DNA from 2 places in the Synechococcus sp. HIMB2401 genome. Region 1 is predicted to be linked to the other one. Evidence: predicted binding sites of a transcription regulator. Region 1 holds the regulator's gene; the other holds the start of a gene.
What was found. Region 1 encodes HrcA, which represses chaperone genes, less so after heat shock. Its sites were predicted from a motif close to TTAGCACTCNNNNNNNNNGAGTGCTAA; they were not measured.
Positions count from the first base shown of each region.

Region 2: groES (co-chaperone GroES) is a predicted target of HrcA. The motif match lies at 5,769-5,795, and genes of this name have one in related genera.

Region 1 is NZ_JBDJKK010000002.1:35,266-43,105, reverse strand. Features, by position in the region: gene AAXE93_RS05165 (N-acetylglucosamine-6-phosphate deacetylase) at 1-236, opposite strand, end outside; gene purE (5-(carboxyamino)imidazole ribonucleotide mutase) at 248-802, shown strand; gene AAXE93_RS05155 (oxidoreductase) at 799-1,428, shown strand; gene AAXE93_RS05150 (AI-2E family transporter) at 1,450-2,535, shown strand; gene cysC (adenylyl-sulfate kinase) at 2,495-3,139, opposite strand; gene AAXE93_RS05140 (translation initiation factor) at 3,171-3,497, opposite strand; gene trpB (tryptophan synthase subunit beta) at 3,597-4,853, shown strand; gene hrcA (heat-inducible transcriptional repressor HrcA) at 4,864-5,838, opposite strand; gene AAXE93_RS05125 (rhodanese-like domain-containing protein) at 5,838-6,194, opposite strand; gene AAXE93_RS05120 (DUF3352 domain-containing protein) at 6,212-7,828, shown strand; gene sixA (phosphohistidine phosphatase SixA) at 7,806-7,840, shown strand, end outside.
Region 2 is NZ_JBDJKK010000004.1:129,618-137,457, reverse strand. Features, by position in the region: gene AAXE93_RS10165 (CNNM domain-containing protein) at 1-711, opposite strand, end outside; gene AAXE93_RS10160 (aminopeptidase P N-terminal domain-containing protein) at 799-2,124, shown strand; gene AAXE93_RS10155 (TIGR01548 family HAD-type hydrolase) at 2,166-2,936, opposite strand; gene AAXE93_RS10150 (30S ribosomal protein PSRP-3) at 2,991-3,506, shown strand; gene atpC (ATP synthase F1 subunit epsilon) at 3,676-4,086, opposite strand; gene atpD (F0F1 ATP synthase subunit beta) at 4,161-5,624, opposite strand; gene groES (co-chaperone GroES) at 5,848-6,159, shown strand; gene groL (chaperonin GroEL) at 6,237-7,840, shown strand, end outside.

The sequences.
Region 1 (7,840 bases):
ATCTGTAGGTCCACACCCCGGGGGCTGAGCCAGTCGCCGTTCCAGTTCGCATCGGTTTCTTGAGTCTCTTGTTGCGCCTCGTGTTGTGCCTCGGTGCCCAGCGCCTTGATGCGGCAGATCCGACCCTGCTCGTCCAGGTCGATCGCGTAGCGCTGGTCTCCGTCCCCAGGCAGGGGACCCGGAAGTCGAACGTTGGTGATCCGGTGCATCAACGCAACACTGGCTTCTTCAGCCATGGGGGGAGACGATGGCAGTCTTGCCCCTCTGCGTTGTGCTGCCAGTGCTTCCCCGTGTTGCCGTTGTGATGGGCAGTGACTCTGACCTGCCCACCATGGAACCCGCCGCCGCCATCCTGCGCGAGTTGGGGGTGGAGGTGGAGGTTCGGGTGCTCTCGGCCCATCGCACCCCCGTGGAGATGGTGAACTTCGCTCAATCGGCCCGGAGTCAGGGGTTTGGGGTGATCGTCGCCGGCGCCGGCGGGGCGGCCCATCTCCCCGGCATGGTGGCCGCCCTCACCACGCTGCCTGTGATCGGCGTTCCGGTGAAAAGCCGGGCCCTGTCCGGGGTTGATTCCCTCCACTCGATCGTGCAGATGCCGGGGGGGATTCCTGTGGCTACCGTCGCCATCGGTGGGGGCCTCAATGCCGGTTTGCTGGCGGCGCAGATCCTTTCGGTGGCCGACGCTGACTTGGCCCGGAAACTTGAGGATTACCGCAGCAGCCTCCACGATGCTGTGGTCGCCAAGGATGCGCGCCTGGTTGATCTGGGCAGCACGGATTACCTCTCCCAGATGACTTCATGAGTCTTCCCGTTCGTTCCACCCTGCGATCCACGCTGCTTTGGGCGGTGGTGCCGGCGGCCATCGTCTATGCGATTGCCCTGGTCTGGAGCGGAGCTGAGGGCATCAGCGCCAAGCTGGTGCTGAAGGACTTGGCCCAGTCCTGCAAGGCCCCTCTCGGGGAAGGTTTCCTTTCCAGCGTGGGCTACCTGCTCTGGATGGCGGCGGCGGCCATTGCCTTGTTTGCGGCGTCCACCCGGCAGATCCAAGGCTCCGTTCTGAACCGTCAATTCGCCTTCTGTGGGGGTGGTTTCTCGCTTTGGCTCTGCCTCGACGACATGTTTCTGGTGCATGACCGCTACCTCGGTGAGGCGTTCCTTTACATCACCTACGCCTTCTTCACCGGGTTGCTGTTGTTCCGCTTCCGTGGTCCCCTGCGGCGATTCGGTGGCGACACCTTTCTGGTGTCCGTGGTGTTGTTGGGCCTGTCGGTTCTGACCGATGCCCTCCAGGGGCTGTGGCCGAATTCCTATGAGACGGTGCAGATCTTTGAGGAGGGATTCAAGTTCCTTGGGATTGCCGCCTGGCTCAGTTTTTGGTGCCATTACGTCAGTTCCGCCTCCAAGCCGGCCGCCCTTGAGCAGCACTGATCGATTCGCGTCATCGCCACGATGACGTCCTGGCCGGCCTGGTTGCGGCTTGGTCTTCTGCTGCCAGTGCTGGGCTTGAACGCCTTTGTGCTGAAGCGTTTGCTGGTGCAGTTCGCCCCATTCCCCGGGCTGTTCCTCACCGCGGCTTTGATCGCCTTTTTGTTGGACCTGCCCTGCCGCTGGCTCGCGCAACGGGGTCTTCCCCGCGCCTGGGCCATCGTCAGCGTGGTCCTGGTGACCCTGGGGCTTCTGGTCTGGGCCGCTGTGGCCCTGGTGCCGCTGCTGATCGAACAGCTCAGCCAATTGCTCAGTGCCTCGCCGTCTCTGCTCACGGCGGCGGAGCAGTGGATCGATCGGGGTCAGCTCTGGGCGCTGGACCATGGCCTGCCGGCTGATTTCGCGGACCTCAGCAGTGATCTGGTGGCCCAGTTCAGCCGTCTGGCGACGCAGTTGAGCCAACGCCTGTTGGGCCTGCTGGGGGCCACGGTGGGCACCACGATCAATGTGGTGATCGTGCTGGTGCTGGCGGTCTTCCTGCTGCTTGGGGCGGATCCGATCGTCGATGGTCTGGCCCGCTGGCTGCCCGACCGTTGGCGGGATCTGGTGCAGACGACCCTCGAGCGCACCTTTCGGGGCTATTTCGCCGGTCAGGTGGTGTTGGCGCTGATCCTCAGTGGTGGTCAGCTTCTGGTGTTCACCGCCCTGAACATTCCCTACGGCGTCTTGTTCGCCGTGCTGATCGGCTTCACCACCCTGGTGCCCTATGCCAGTGCCGTGTCGATCGTCTCGGTGAGTGCGGTGCTGGCGGTTCAGGACCCCCGCACAGGCCTTGAGTTGCTGGCCGCGGCGATTGTGGTCGGTCAGATCGTGGATCAGGTGATCCAACCGCGGCTGATGGGCAGCATCGTCGGGTTGCAACCGGCCTGGTTGCTGATCGCCTTGCCCATTGGGGCCCGGGTGGGAGCCCTCTATGGCGTGGGCGATCTTCTGGGCCTGCTGTTGGCTGTGCCGGTGGCCAGTTGCATCAAAACTCTGGCGGATGCCGCCAGGGCTGGTGACGTCGACCTCAGGCGGCCGGAATCACCCCACGCTCCTGGAGCGCTTTGATTACCAGCTCCACGGAGTCGGCCAGATCCTGCTTGCCGGTGTCGATCTTCAGTTCGGGCGTTTCCGGTGCTTCGTAGGGGCTAGAGATGCCGGTGAATTCCTTGATCTGCCCCGCCCGTGCCTTGGCGTATAGGCCTTTGGGGTCCCGGGATTCGCAGACCTCGAGGTCTGCGGCGCAGAACACCTCGAGGAAGTCACCGTCCTTCACCAGGTCCCGGGCCTTGTCCCGGTCTGCACGGAAGGGCGACACAAAGGCGGTCAGCACGATCACGCCCGCATCCAGGAACAGCTTGGCCACTTCACCGATGCGGCGGATGTTCTCTTCACGGTCGGCATCGGAGAAGCCCAGGTCTTTGCAGAGGCCGTGGCGGATGTTGTCGCCATCCAGCACATAGGTGGCGAGTCCCCGCTCAAACAGGGCTGCGTTGACGGCATTGGCCAGGGTGCTCTTGCCGGAGCCGGAGAGTCCGGTGAACCAAAGAATGGCGCTGCGGTGCCCACGCTGCTTCGAGCGCTCGTCGCGGCCCACGGAGGCCTCATGCCAGGCGATGTTGGTGGAGGCACCTTTGTTGGTGAGCTCTCCGTAGGTGGGGCTGGCGGTCATGGCCAAGGCATGAAGTGGCGGCCATTCTCCCTTAGCCCCCAGCCCGTTTCGGCCGGTATCCCTCCTTGCTGAGCAGCTCGAGTGCCAGATCCACCTGATCTCCCTGCAGTTCGATCACGCCGTCCTTGGCGGTCCCGCCACTGCCGATGCGTGTTTTGAGCTTCTTCAGCAGCGCCTTGAAGCCCGCATCATCCAGCTCCAGGCCCCGGATCACCGTCACGGTTTTGCCACCTTTGCCACCACGGGTGGGCTGCACCCGCACCACTTGCTGCGCCTTGGCTGTGGGCTCCGCCGCAGGGCCGCTCGGTCGCTGCAGGCTCTCGGCACTGCTGAATTCTTGCCAGCCTCCCTTCGGCATTCACCCGTCGCAACCGGCTTGCATTGTCGATGAGCGCCGATGCGGCGCCCCATGGCGTGACCGCCTGCTTACGCTGAGCCGACGCTCCGCCGTGGATCCGTGACCAGCACCCTGCCCAACGCCAGCACTCCGGATCCCTCCAGCCTGCAGCCAGCGGTGCGCCCCGGTGCCCATGGCCGCTTTGGACGATTCGGTGGCCAGTACGTGCCCGAGACCCTGATGCCGGCCTTGGCGGAACTGGAGCAAGCAGCGGCCCAGGCCTGGAACGATCCCGCCTTCACCGCCGAGCTCAACCGTCTGCTCAAGAACTACGTCGGCCGGGCGACACCGTTGTATGAGGCCGAGCGTCTCACCGCCCACTACCGCCGAGCCGACGGTGGCCCCCGCATCTGGCTCAAGCGTGAAGACCTGAACCACACCGGTGCCCACAAGATCAACAACGCCTTGGGGCAGGCCCTGCTGGCCCTGCGCATGGGTAAGAAGCGGATCATTGCCGAGACTGGTGCGGGGCAGCACGGCGTCGCCACGGCCACGGTCTGTGCCCGCTTTGGTCTGGAGTGCGTGATCTACATGGGCGCGGAAGACATGCGCCGTCAGGCCCTCAACGTCTTCCGCATGCGCCTGCTGGGCGCCATGGTGCAACCGGTGACGGCCGGCACCGCCACCCTCAAGGACGCCACCAGTGAGGCGATCCGCGACTGGGTGACCAACGTAGAGACCACCCACTACATCCTTGGATCCGTCGCTGGTCCGCACCCCTATCCGATGTTGGTGCGGGATTTCCATGCCGTGATCGGTGAGGAGTCCAAGCAGCAGTGTCAGGACGCCTTCGGCCGGCTGCCCGACGTTCTGATGGCCTGCGTTGGCGGTGGCTCCAATGCCATGGGCCTGTTCCATCCCTTTGTGCAGGAAACGTCTGTGCGGCTGATCGGTGTTGAGGCCGCCGGTGATGGTGTGGCCACCGGTCGCCACGCCGCGACGATCACCGAGGGTCGTGCCGGTGTGCTTCACGGCGCCATGAGCCTGCTGCTGCAGGACGGTGACGGTCAGGTGATGGAGGCCCACTCCATCAGTGCAGGTCTCGATTACCCCGGTGTGGGGCCGGAGCACAGCTACTTGCGGGAGATCGGGCGTGCTGAGTACGCCGCAGTCACCGACCAACAGGCCCTCGATGCCCTGCGCCTGGTGAGTGAACTTGAGGGCATCATTCCGGCCCTGGAAACCGCCCACGCCTTCGCCTGGCTTGAGCAGCTCTGCCCCACCCTGGCCGATGGCACGGAAGTGGTGATCAACTGCTCCGGCCGCGGCGACAAGGACGTCAACACCGTGGCGGAGAAGCTGGGGGATCAGCTCTAAGGAGTGATCCTCAGGCCAGCAGCAATTCCAGGTGGCGGGCCACCCGCTGCACGGCGGCTCGTGCCGTGGCGTACGCCATCCGCATCGGCCCCACCAGAGCCACATGGCCGAGCCCCTCGTTGCAGCGGTAGGGCGCCTGAACCACGGCACAGGCCTCCAGGGCTGGCTGGGGATGTTCCTCGCCGATCCACACCCGTGCGGATTCACCGCGGCTGATCAAGGTGGCGGGTTGGTCATCGATCAGTTCCAGCAGCGGCCGAAGGCTGGAGGTGCTTTCAAATTCCGGTTCGCTCACCAGCCTTGAAAGGCCATGCACCACCACCTGTGTGGAGTTGGCGGGGGTGGGCTGCTCAAGGGCGTTGCGCAGCACAGCGCCGCTGCGTTGCAGCTGCCTGGGCAGTGCGTCCCAGTTCAGGTCGCCCTGCTCGAGCTGGGCCGACGCCCAGCGTTCCATCGCGGTGAGTTCGGCTTCAGCCCCGTGGGGCAGACGCAGGTTGAGGTGGCTAGCGCGGCCATTGGCTTCCACCAGCATCGCCAGCAGTCGATCACCGCTGGGCACCAGACGGATCGTCTCCAGTTGCTGGTTCTCTTGCTGCGGTTGGGTGATCAGGCTCATCAGACCGGTGAAATCCGTCAGCCGCCGGGCCAGATGCATCAGCAGGTCGTCCAAACCGGCCCAACGAAGACTGAGGCCGGTGAGCTCCCGTTCCAGGTGTTGAACGGCGATGCCGGGTTCCGGCAGCAACGCGTCCACGTAGTGCCGGTATCCCATCGGACTGGGAACGCGTCCGGCGGAGGTGTGCGGTTGATGCAGCAGTCCTCGGCGCTCCAGCGCCCCCATGGCGGAGCGAACGGTGGCGGAGCTGGCGGGAATGCCGAAGCGTTGCACCAGGGTGCGGCTGCCCACCGGCTCCATCGTGTCGACGTAGTGGTGCACCGTCGCCTGAAGCACCTGTTCTTGCCGAAGGGACAGGGGCTTGCTCATCAGTAGCGGGGAACGCTGGGATCCACCTGAAGGCTCCAGGCATCAATGCCTCCCTCAAGGTTCCACACCTCAAGGCCCCAGGGTTGGTCCAGCAGCCACAGGCCGAAGTGGTAGCTGCGCACGCCGGCATGGCAGACCACCACGACGGGTTGATCGGGGTTGAGGTCGGCCTGCAGTGTTCCAAGCCATGCATTGGATTGGCTCAGGGGGCGGTGCAGCACCGCACCTGGAAAGGCAGCGATCGCGAGCTCAGCCTCCTCGCGCACATCCACCAGTTGCGGTGAAGGTCGCTCGCTTTGCAGCCATTGCTGCAGTTCAGAGGCTTGGATTGGTTGTGGTTGTTGGGATTGGCCCATGGCGCCATTCTGCGGTGATGGACAAAGATGAGGCGACCCGAGACCGCCGGCCCATGAAGGCCCGCCCCTTCCTCAGCGCTGCCGGCGCTGTGCTGTTGTCGCTGATTTTGCTGGCCGCTGGCCTGCTCTGGACCATGAACCGCCAGAGCCCCCTGCAGTTGGCGGAGCAGCCGTTGCATCTGCCTCGGGCGGCCCGGTTTGTGCCCCGGGATGCTGACTTGTCCCTCCATTGGTTGGCCGATCCAGGACGGTTGCCGGCCTACGCCCAGGCCGTTGCCCCTGCCTCCCAACGCCGCGATGCTCGTGATGGCGCCCGGCAGTGGCGCGAAGGCGTCTTTGCTTTGGCGGGCCTCCAGTTCGGTCTTGAGCTGGAGCCCTGGCTTGGCGAGGAGGTCAGTCTCACCCTCACCGATGGGAATTCCAACGCCGCTTGGGTGTTGGCTTTGACCAGTCGGGATGACGACGGAGCCCGGCGCTTTCTGCAACGGTTCTGGCAGACCCGCAGCCTGGCGGGCACCGACCTGCAGATCAGCAGTTACCGCGGCATCGGTGTGATCAGCGGCCAGGGGGCGTTGGTGGGGCATGACCCCCAACCCCTGGCCACGGCCTTGATTGACGACGATCTGCTGCTGGTGGCCTCAGGCCGGGGTGTGCTGGAGCAGGCCCTCGATGTCTCCCAGCTTCCGGATCAGCATCAGCTGGGCGATCAACGCTTGCAACGTCAGGTGGCTGAGCTCGGCGAAGGCGTGGCTCTGCTCACGGCATCTCCCCATGCCCTTGAGCATTGGCTGCAGCTTCCGCAGCTGGTGGCCCAACGGGACGATCTGAGCGGACTCGTGGCATCACTGCGTCCGGAGGGTTCAACCCTGGCGGTGGATGGGCGCCTCGGGTTCCGGCAAGCCCTTGGCACCGACCCCTGGCCTGGGCTCACGGATCTGACGGCGTCGGCGGGCGGCCATGCCCGCTGGCTGGCTCAGCTCCAGAGTCCGGCCCGTTTGTTGGATCCCAGCGAAAGCCATCCGCTGGCCCAATGGTTCGCTCCCTTGCTGGAGCAGCGCTTGGCGGACCAGCCGGCGGCCGATGCTGTTGTGGGGGCCGATGCTGGCCCTCTCCTCTGGCAGGACCAACCCGAGGGCTGGCTGCTGGCCACCCGCCCGCAAACTCCCACCAGGGATGCGGTGGATGCGCGTTTGCAGGAGCAGGGTCTGACCCGTTCTGAGCTGGAGGGAGATGGCGAGGTGCTGAGCGTGTGGACGCGGCTGGTGCGCCAGCGGGGACGCCAGCCTGGGGTGGATGCCCAGTTGGCCGTGGCTCAGGTTCGCTCGTCTGCGCTGAACTGGTGGGGCGAGTCCTTGATGGCTTTGTCGCAGCGCCAGAACGGGCGTGTCCTCCAGCCCCGCTTGAACCAGTGGCAGGAGCTCACAGCCTCCGCCCAACCAGCGCAGGCCCTCCTGCTGGCGGATGAGCCGGCCCGTGCGCTGTTGGGGCAATGGCGGCCCTGGGCCCTGCTGCAGGTGATGGCGGGGCGACCGCTTCAGGATCAGGTCCGCGGCCTTGCGGTGGCCGTCGACGTTGATCGTCAGGAGCAAGGCAGTACCGAGATTCCTTTGCATGCCCGGCTCGAACTCGGCTGACCTGGTTCTGTT
Region 2 (7,840 bases), on a different contig from region 1:
CCAGGGGTCGTTCGTGCTCATCAGCTTGGCCCGCTGGGCTTCGATGCTGAGGCTCCCATCCAGGGTGGGCGCCGCCACCCGCGGCGTCATCAGGTCGCGGGCGGTGAGGTCGTTGAGCTGAAACACCTTGCCGATCATCGCGGCTTCATCGGCTTCGATCTCTCCCTTCTGGGAGCCCAGGCGAGCCAGCAGACGGATCTCCTCTTCATTGGTGCTGAGTTCCGCTTCGGCGGTGATGGCCGGCAGCATCCGTTCCAGCAGCAGCACCAGTGGCCTGAGCACCAGGCCGAGCCAATGCAACAGGGGTGCGCTGGCCAGGGCCACCGGCAGGGCCAGACGGCTTCCGAGGGCTTTGGGCAGGATTTCACCCAGCAGGATCACCAGGACAGTCAGACCCACCGAGAACATCGGCAGTGCCACACCGCTGATGTTGCGCTGCTCGAACACCCAGGCGGCATAACCGCCCAGCATCAGGCTGCCGAAAATGTTGAAGCCGTTGTTGGCGATCACCAGAGCCGACAGGGTGCGCCCCAGCCGTTGACGCAACTGCGCCAGCCGTCGGGCCCCGGCCACGGGACGTTCCCGGGCCGCCAGCTCGTGCACCCGGATTGGACTCACGGTCAACAGGGCGGCTTCCACTCCGGAACAGAGGGCCGAACCCAGCAGCACCACCAAAACCAGCAGCAACAGCACCAGGAGATCGGAGCTCATTGCCGTCTGAAACTCCTTGCATCGTAGAGGCCCTGGCCAGTTCGGCCTTGCCAACTGCCATCCTGTTCCCCTGAACGCTCTGCTGCTGTGAACGGTTTCGACTCCGGCATCCACGCGCGTCGTCGCGCCCTGTTCATGGAGCAACTCGGCGCTGCCGCTGCGGTGATTCCGGCCGCGGCATTGGCGACCCATCACGCCGACTGCGAATGGCCCTTCCGGCAGGACAGCGATTTCTTTTATCTCACCGGTTTTGATGAACCGGATGCGGTGGCTCTGCTGCTGCCGCATCGACCGGAAGGGGAGCGCTACGTGCTGTTTGTGCAGCCCAAGGACCCGGCGGCAGAGGTGTGGACCGGCTTCCGCTGGGGCACCGAAGGCGCGGTGGAGCGCTATGGCGCGGACCTGGCCCATCCGTTGGATCAGCTGAGCGAAAAACTGCCCGAGTACCTCGCCGGTGCCGAAGCCATCGCCTTCCGGGTGGGCCGAAACACGTCGGTGGAATCGATGGTGCTTTCGGCCTGGGGGCGGCAACTGGACACCTATGCCCGCACGGGGACGGCGGCCCTGGGGCTGGTGGCACCAACGCCGATCCTGCATCGCCTGCGGCTGCGCAAGGAGCCCCATGAGTTGGAGCGTTTGCGGGAGGCCTGCCGCATCTCCTCAGAAGCCCACGAGCTGGCCCGATCGATCACCCGCCCGGGCATGAACGAAGCCGAGGTGCAGGCGGCGATGGAGGCCCACTTCCGCAGCAACGGGGCCCGCGGTCCTGCCTACGGATCCATAGTCGCTGGCGGTGATAACGCCTGCGTGCTGCACTACACCGCCAACACGGCCCCGCTTCAGGATGGCGACCTGCTGCTGATCGATGCCGGTTGTTCGCTGGAGGATTACTACAACGGTGACATCACCCGTACCTTCCCGGTGAATGGCCGCTTCACGGCGGAACAGCGGGAGCTCTACAGCCTGGTGCTGGAGGCTCAGGAAGCTGCGGTTGCAGTTGTGGCTCCCGGCGGCACGGCGGAGGCAGTGCACGACACCGCCCTGCGAATTCTGGTGGAGGGCCTGGTGGACCTGGGCCTCCTGATCGGGGATGTGGACGGCATCATCGAGCGAGGCGACTACCGCCACCTGTACATGCACCGCACCGGCCATTGGCTGGGTCTGGATGTGCATGACGTGGGGGCCTACAGGCTCGGTGAGCAACCTGCGCCGCTGGAGCCAGGCATGGTGCTCACCGTTGAGCCCGGTCTTTACGTCAGCGATCGCCTCAGCGTCCCGGAAGGACAGCCTGAGATTGACGATCGCTGGAAAGGCATCGGCATCCGCATCGAAGACGACGTTGCCGTCACCGAGACTGGCCATGAGGTGCTCACTGGCGGCGCCCTCAAGAGCGTTGCTGCAATGGAGCGCTGATCGCCTCGATCAGCGGGGAGTTTCGCGGACCGCAGTTGCCCTTATCCCGCAGCTCCTTCCCACTGCAAGACAGCTTCAGTGGTCGTCAGCACTTGATCGGCGCCCGCCTCCCGCAGCCGTTGCTCATAGATGTCGCGCGCCGCAGCCTGCTCTGGGGTTTGCAGGTGAGGCGGTGCCACCGCCAGGCTTACGAATGGTTGTTCCGGCCAGCGTTCCCGGGCCTGGATCACGGTGTGCACATCGGCCACGGTGTCGCCGAGATAGGCCACCTGAACTCCCTCGGCACTGGCCCCCAGTGCTTTGGCCAGGCGGATCAAGCCTGTGGGGTCCGGTTTGTCGGGGGCATCTCCCATCGCGATCAGGGGCGGGTCCTGGAGCCCCAGGCGCTGCTGAAGCACGAAGCGGGCTGAGGGTGGTTCCGCTCCACTCACAAATCCCCAGCTCAACTTGCGCTTCGACAGCGTGGCGAAAAAGCTGGCGTCCACCAGAAGAGGCTCATCACCGATGAAGCCCGTCCATTGGCTGGGGTCTCCGTTCGGATCTCCGCCGAAGTAGAAGCCGCTGAACACATCGATCAGCGCGGCGCGATCCGGCAGCTCAGCACCATGGCGCCGCAGCAGTTCAAGGCTGGCGTCCCAGTCGTTGTTCCAGGCTCCTTCAGCCTTCAACGCATCGATGACATCAGCGCTGGGCTGCCAACCGCAGTAGTGCTGCACAGTGCATTGAAGGGCCCGTCGATAGCTGCCCGCGACATCGCGGATCACACCATCGATGTCGAACAGCAGGATGGTTGGGGATCCCAGAACGTCCAATGGGGAGCGGCTGGTAGGTTAGTTGTTTGTATTTCTGTCTTGAGCGCTGACACCATGACGGTCACCGAAGGCGCTGCCCCTACCGACCAGGAGGTCGCGACTCCGTCCGCCGACGCGGCTGAAGGCGCCACCCAGGCAGCTGAAACCACTGAAAAGCCTGCAGCCAGCGAAGGCGAAGGCCGTCCTGTGCTGAAGGGCGCCGCCGCGGCTCTGGCCACGGCCACCATCGATGCTGATGGTGTTCCTTCCGGTTACACCCCCAAGGCTGATGAGGGCCGGTTCCTGCTGAAGATCCTCTGGCTGCCCGACAACGTGGCCCTTGCGGTTGATCAGATCGTTGGCGGTGGCCCTAGCCCACTCACCTCCTACTTCTTCTGGCCCCGTGAGGATGCCTGGGAAAGCCTGAAGGCCGAGCTGGAAGGCAAGAGCTGGATCACCGACAACGAGCGGGTTGAAGTGCTCAACCAGGCCACTGAGGTGATCAACTACTGGCAGGAAGAGGGCAAAGGCAAGAGCCTCGACGAGGCCAAGGCCAAGTTCCCCGACGTCACCTTCTGCGGTACCGCCTGATTCCGCTTTTCAAGTTGATGATGCAAACCTGCCTTCGGGCAGGTTTTTTTATGCCTTCCCGTGGCTTGCCTGGTGTTGGGATGACGAACGGACAAACCACACCACGAAAAAGGCCAGGGGCGGTAACCCCTGGCCTTTGGCGACGTCATCCTTGAAATTGGGGGATGAATCAGTCGGCGGTTTTGCTGGCCTGAAGGCGAGCGCGGGCTTCATTCAGCTGTTGCTGCGCCTTGAGTTTTTCCGGCGAAGCAGGTTGGCCTTCCATGCCAGCCACCACGGTGGAGGCCTTCTGGAAAGCGGCTTCGGCGGCAGCGGCATCGATGGAGCTGCCAAGTTCGGCCTTGTTCACCAGAACGGTGACTTCATCAGCATCCACTTCGGCGAAACCACCCATCAGAGCGATGGAGTTCCATGCACCGTTGGCACGCACCCGCAGTACACCGATGTCGATGGCGGTGAGCAGGGAGATGTGGCCGGGCAGGATGCCGAGTTGACCGGTGGTACTGGGCAGGATCACCTCGTCGGCGCTGCCATCAAAGACGTTCTGGTCTGTTGCCAGCACGCGGAGGGTGAGGGACATGAACCTTGGTTCGAAAAGAGAACGGACTGTCGAGAAACACGTGATCGGGGGTGTGAATCACACCCCCGCAGGGATCACTTGGTTTCGGCGGCGATCTTCTCGGCCTTGGCTTTCACTTCCTCGATGTTGCCCACCAGGTAGAAGGCGGCTTCGGGGAGGCTGTCCAGCTCACCGGAAAGGATCTGGTTGAAACCAGCAATGGTCTCCTCCAGCTTCACGTACTTGCCGGGCATGCCGGTGAAGATTTCAGCCACGAAGAAAGGCTGGGAGAGGAACTTCTCAACCTTGCGGGCACGGTCCACGGTGCGACGGTCGTCTTCCGACAGTTCGTCGAGACCCAGAATCGCGATGATGTCCTGCAGTTCCTTGTAGCGCTGCAGGGTGGACTGCACGGCGCGGGCGGTGCGGTAGTGCTCGTCACCCACCACAGCTGGCTGGAGCATGGTGCTGGTGGAATCCAGAGGATCCACAGCGGGGTAGATGCCCTTGGAAGCCAGGGCACGGTTCAGCACCGTGGTGGCGTCGAGGTGAGCGAAGGTGGTGGCCGGTGCGGGGTCGGTCAGATCGTCAGCAGGCACGTAAACGGCCTGAATCGAGGTGATCGAACCTTCAACGGTGGATGCAACACGCTCCTGCAGGGCACCCACGTCGGTGCCCAGGGTGGGCTGGTAGCCCACAGCGGAAGGCATGCGGCCCAGCAGTGCGGACACCTCGGAACCGGCCTGCACGAAGCGGAAGATGTTGTCCACGAACAGCAGCACGTCCTGCTTGTTCACGTCGCGGAAGTGCTCAGCCATGGTCAGAGCGGAGAGGCCCACGCGCATCCGGGCGCCGGGGGGCTCGTTCATCTGGCCGTAGCAGAGGGCCACCTTCGACTTGGAAAGGTCGTCGGCGTTGATCACGCCGGATTCCTTGAATTCCTCGTAGAGGTCGTTGCCCTCACGGGTGCGCTCACCCACACCACCGAACACAGACACACCGCCGTGCTCCTTGGCGATGTTGTTGATCAGCTCCTGAATCAGCACGGTCTTGCCCACGCCGGCGCCGCCGAACAGGCCGACCTTGCCTCCCTGGCGATAGGGAGCCAGGAGGTCGATCACCTTAATGCCGGTCTCGAACACCTTCGGCTTGGTCTCAAGCTCGGTGATGTTGGGGGCATCTCGGTGGATGGGAGCGGTGGCAGTGGTGTTGACGGGGCCCTGCTCGTCGACGGGCTCGCCCAGCACGTTGAAGATGCGGCCGAGGGTGCCTTCACCCACGGGCACGGAGATCGGTGCACCGGTGTCAACGGCTTCCATGCCGCGCACTAGACCGTCGGTGCCACTCATGGCAACGGCACGAACCCGGTGATCACCCAGAAGCTGTTGAACCTCAGCGGTCAGGGCGACGTCGTCACCTGCGGGGTTTTTCCCCTCGATGCGCAAGGCGTTATAGATCTTGGGCAGTTTCCCGGCGGGAAATTCCACGTCCAGAACCGGGCCGATCACCTGACGGATCACACCCTTGGTGCCAGCAGATGCAGGAGCAGAAGCGACCATAGGAAGGAGAGTTGCGGGAACAGGCGCTGCGCGCTCGGACCCATTCAGAGCGGCGCAACCATACCACCGCTGTGGTTGCACCCCCTCCGGTTCGGTCACCCGCACAGCTTGGGGTATGGCCCGAGGGGTGGTCGTTTGCATACGTTGGCACTCATCGGCATCGAGTGCCAACTCGCGTCGATGCGTGGCGCATTGCGCCCTGTCCCTGCTCCTGCAAGTACCCATGGCTGCTGTTTCTCTCAGCGTCTCGACCGTTAAACCCCTCGGCGACCGCGTGTTCGTCAAAGTCTCTGAATCCGAAGAGAAGACTGCCGGCGGCATCCTTCTGCCTGACACCGCCAAAGAAAAGCCCCAGGTGGGTGAAGTGGTTCAGGTGGGCCCCGGCAAGCGCAACGACGACGGCAGCCGTCAGGCTCCCGAAGTTGGTGTGGGCGACAAGGTTCTCTACAGCAAGTACGCCGGCACCGACATCAAGCTCGGCAGCGATGAATACGTGCTGCTGTCCGAGAAGGACATCCTGGCTGTCGTCAACTGAGATCAGCCCTGCTGCATTGCGGCTTGAGTCTCAACTCAGCCTCCCTTAACCATCCTCTTCATTAGGAACCGCCTTCCATGGCAAAGCGCATCATCTACAACGAGAACGCCCGTCGCGCTCTCGAAAAAGGCATCGACATCCTCTGCGAAGCCGTTGCCGTGACCCTGGGTCCCAAGGGCCGCAACGTGGTGCTCGAGAAGAAGTTCGGTGCACCCCAGATCATCAATGACGGCGTCACCATCGCCAAGGAGATCGAGCTCGAAGACCACATCGAGAACACCGGTGTTGCTCTGATCCGTCAGGCCGCCTCCAAAACCAACGACGCTGCCGGTGACGGCACCACCACGGCCACCGTTCTGGCCCACGCCATGGTCAAGGCGGGTCTGCGCAACGTGGCTGCCGGTGCCAACGCCATCACCCTGAAGAAGGGCATCGACAAGGCGTCCGATTTCCTGGTCAGCAAGATCAAGGAAATGGCCAAGCCCATCGCTGACAGCAATGCCATCGCTCAGGTCGGCACCATCTCCGCTGGCAACGATGAAGAAGTCGGCAAGATGATTGCCGATGCCATGGACAAGGTTGGCAAGGAAGGTGTGATTTCCCTCGAAGAGGGCAAGTCCATGGAGACCGAACTCGAGGTCACCGAGGGCATGCGCTTCGATAAGGGCTACATCTCCCCTTATTTCGCCACCGACACCGAGCGGATGGAAGCCGTCCTCGACGAGCCTTACATCCTTCTCACCGACAAGAAGATCGGTCTGGTGCAAGATCTGGTGCCTGTGCTGGAGCAAATCGCCCGCACCGGCAAGCCTCTGCTGATCATTGCTGAGGACATCGAGAAGGAAGCCCTGGCCACTCTGGTGGTGAACCGTCTGCGCGGTGTGCTGAACGTGGCCGCTGTGAAGGCTCCTGGTTTTGGTGATCGCCGCAAGGCCATGTTGGAAGACATGGCTGTGCTGACCAACGGTCAGCTGATCACCGAAGATGCCGGTCTCAAGCTGGAGAACGCCAAGCTCGAGATGCTGGGCACCGCCCGTCGCATTACCATCAATAAGGACACCACCACCATCGTTGCCGAGGGCAACGAGGCGGCTGTCGGCGCCCGCTGCGAACAGATCAAGAAGCAGATGGACGAGACCGACTCCACCTACGACAAGGAGAAGCTGCAGGAACGCCTGGCCAAGCTGGCCGGTGGCGTGGCTGTGGTGAAGGTGGGTGCAGCCACCGAAACCGAGATGAAGGACAAGAAACTCCGTCTCGAGGACGCCATCAACGCCACCAAGGCGGCTGTTGAGGAAGGCATCGTTCCTGGCGGCGGCACAACCCTGGCTCACCTGGCTCCGGCCCTGGAGCAGTGGGCAGCCTCCAGCCTGTCCGGCGAGGAACTGATCGGCGCCAACATCGTGGCTGCTGCTCTTACCGCTCCGCTGATGCGCATCGCTGAAAACGCAGGTGCCAACGGCGCTGTTGTGGCTGAGAACGTCAAGGCTCGCGCTGGTGCCGAAGGCTTCAACGCTGCCTCCGGCGAGTACGTCGACATGCTGGCTGCCGGCATCGTCGATCCCGCCAAGGTGACCCGCTCCGGTCTGCAAAATGCCGCATCCATCGCTGGCATGGTGCTCACCACCGAGTGCATCGTGGCTGATCTGCCCGAGAAGAAGGAAGCAGCTCCTGCCGGCGG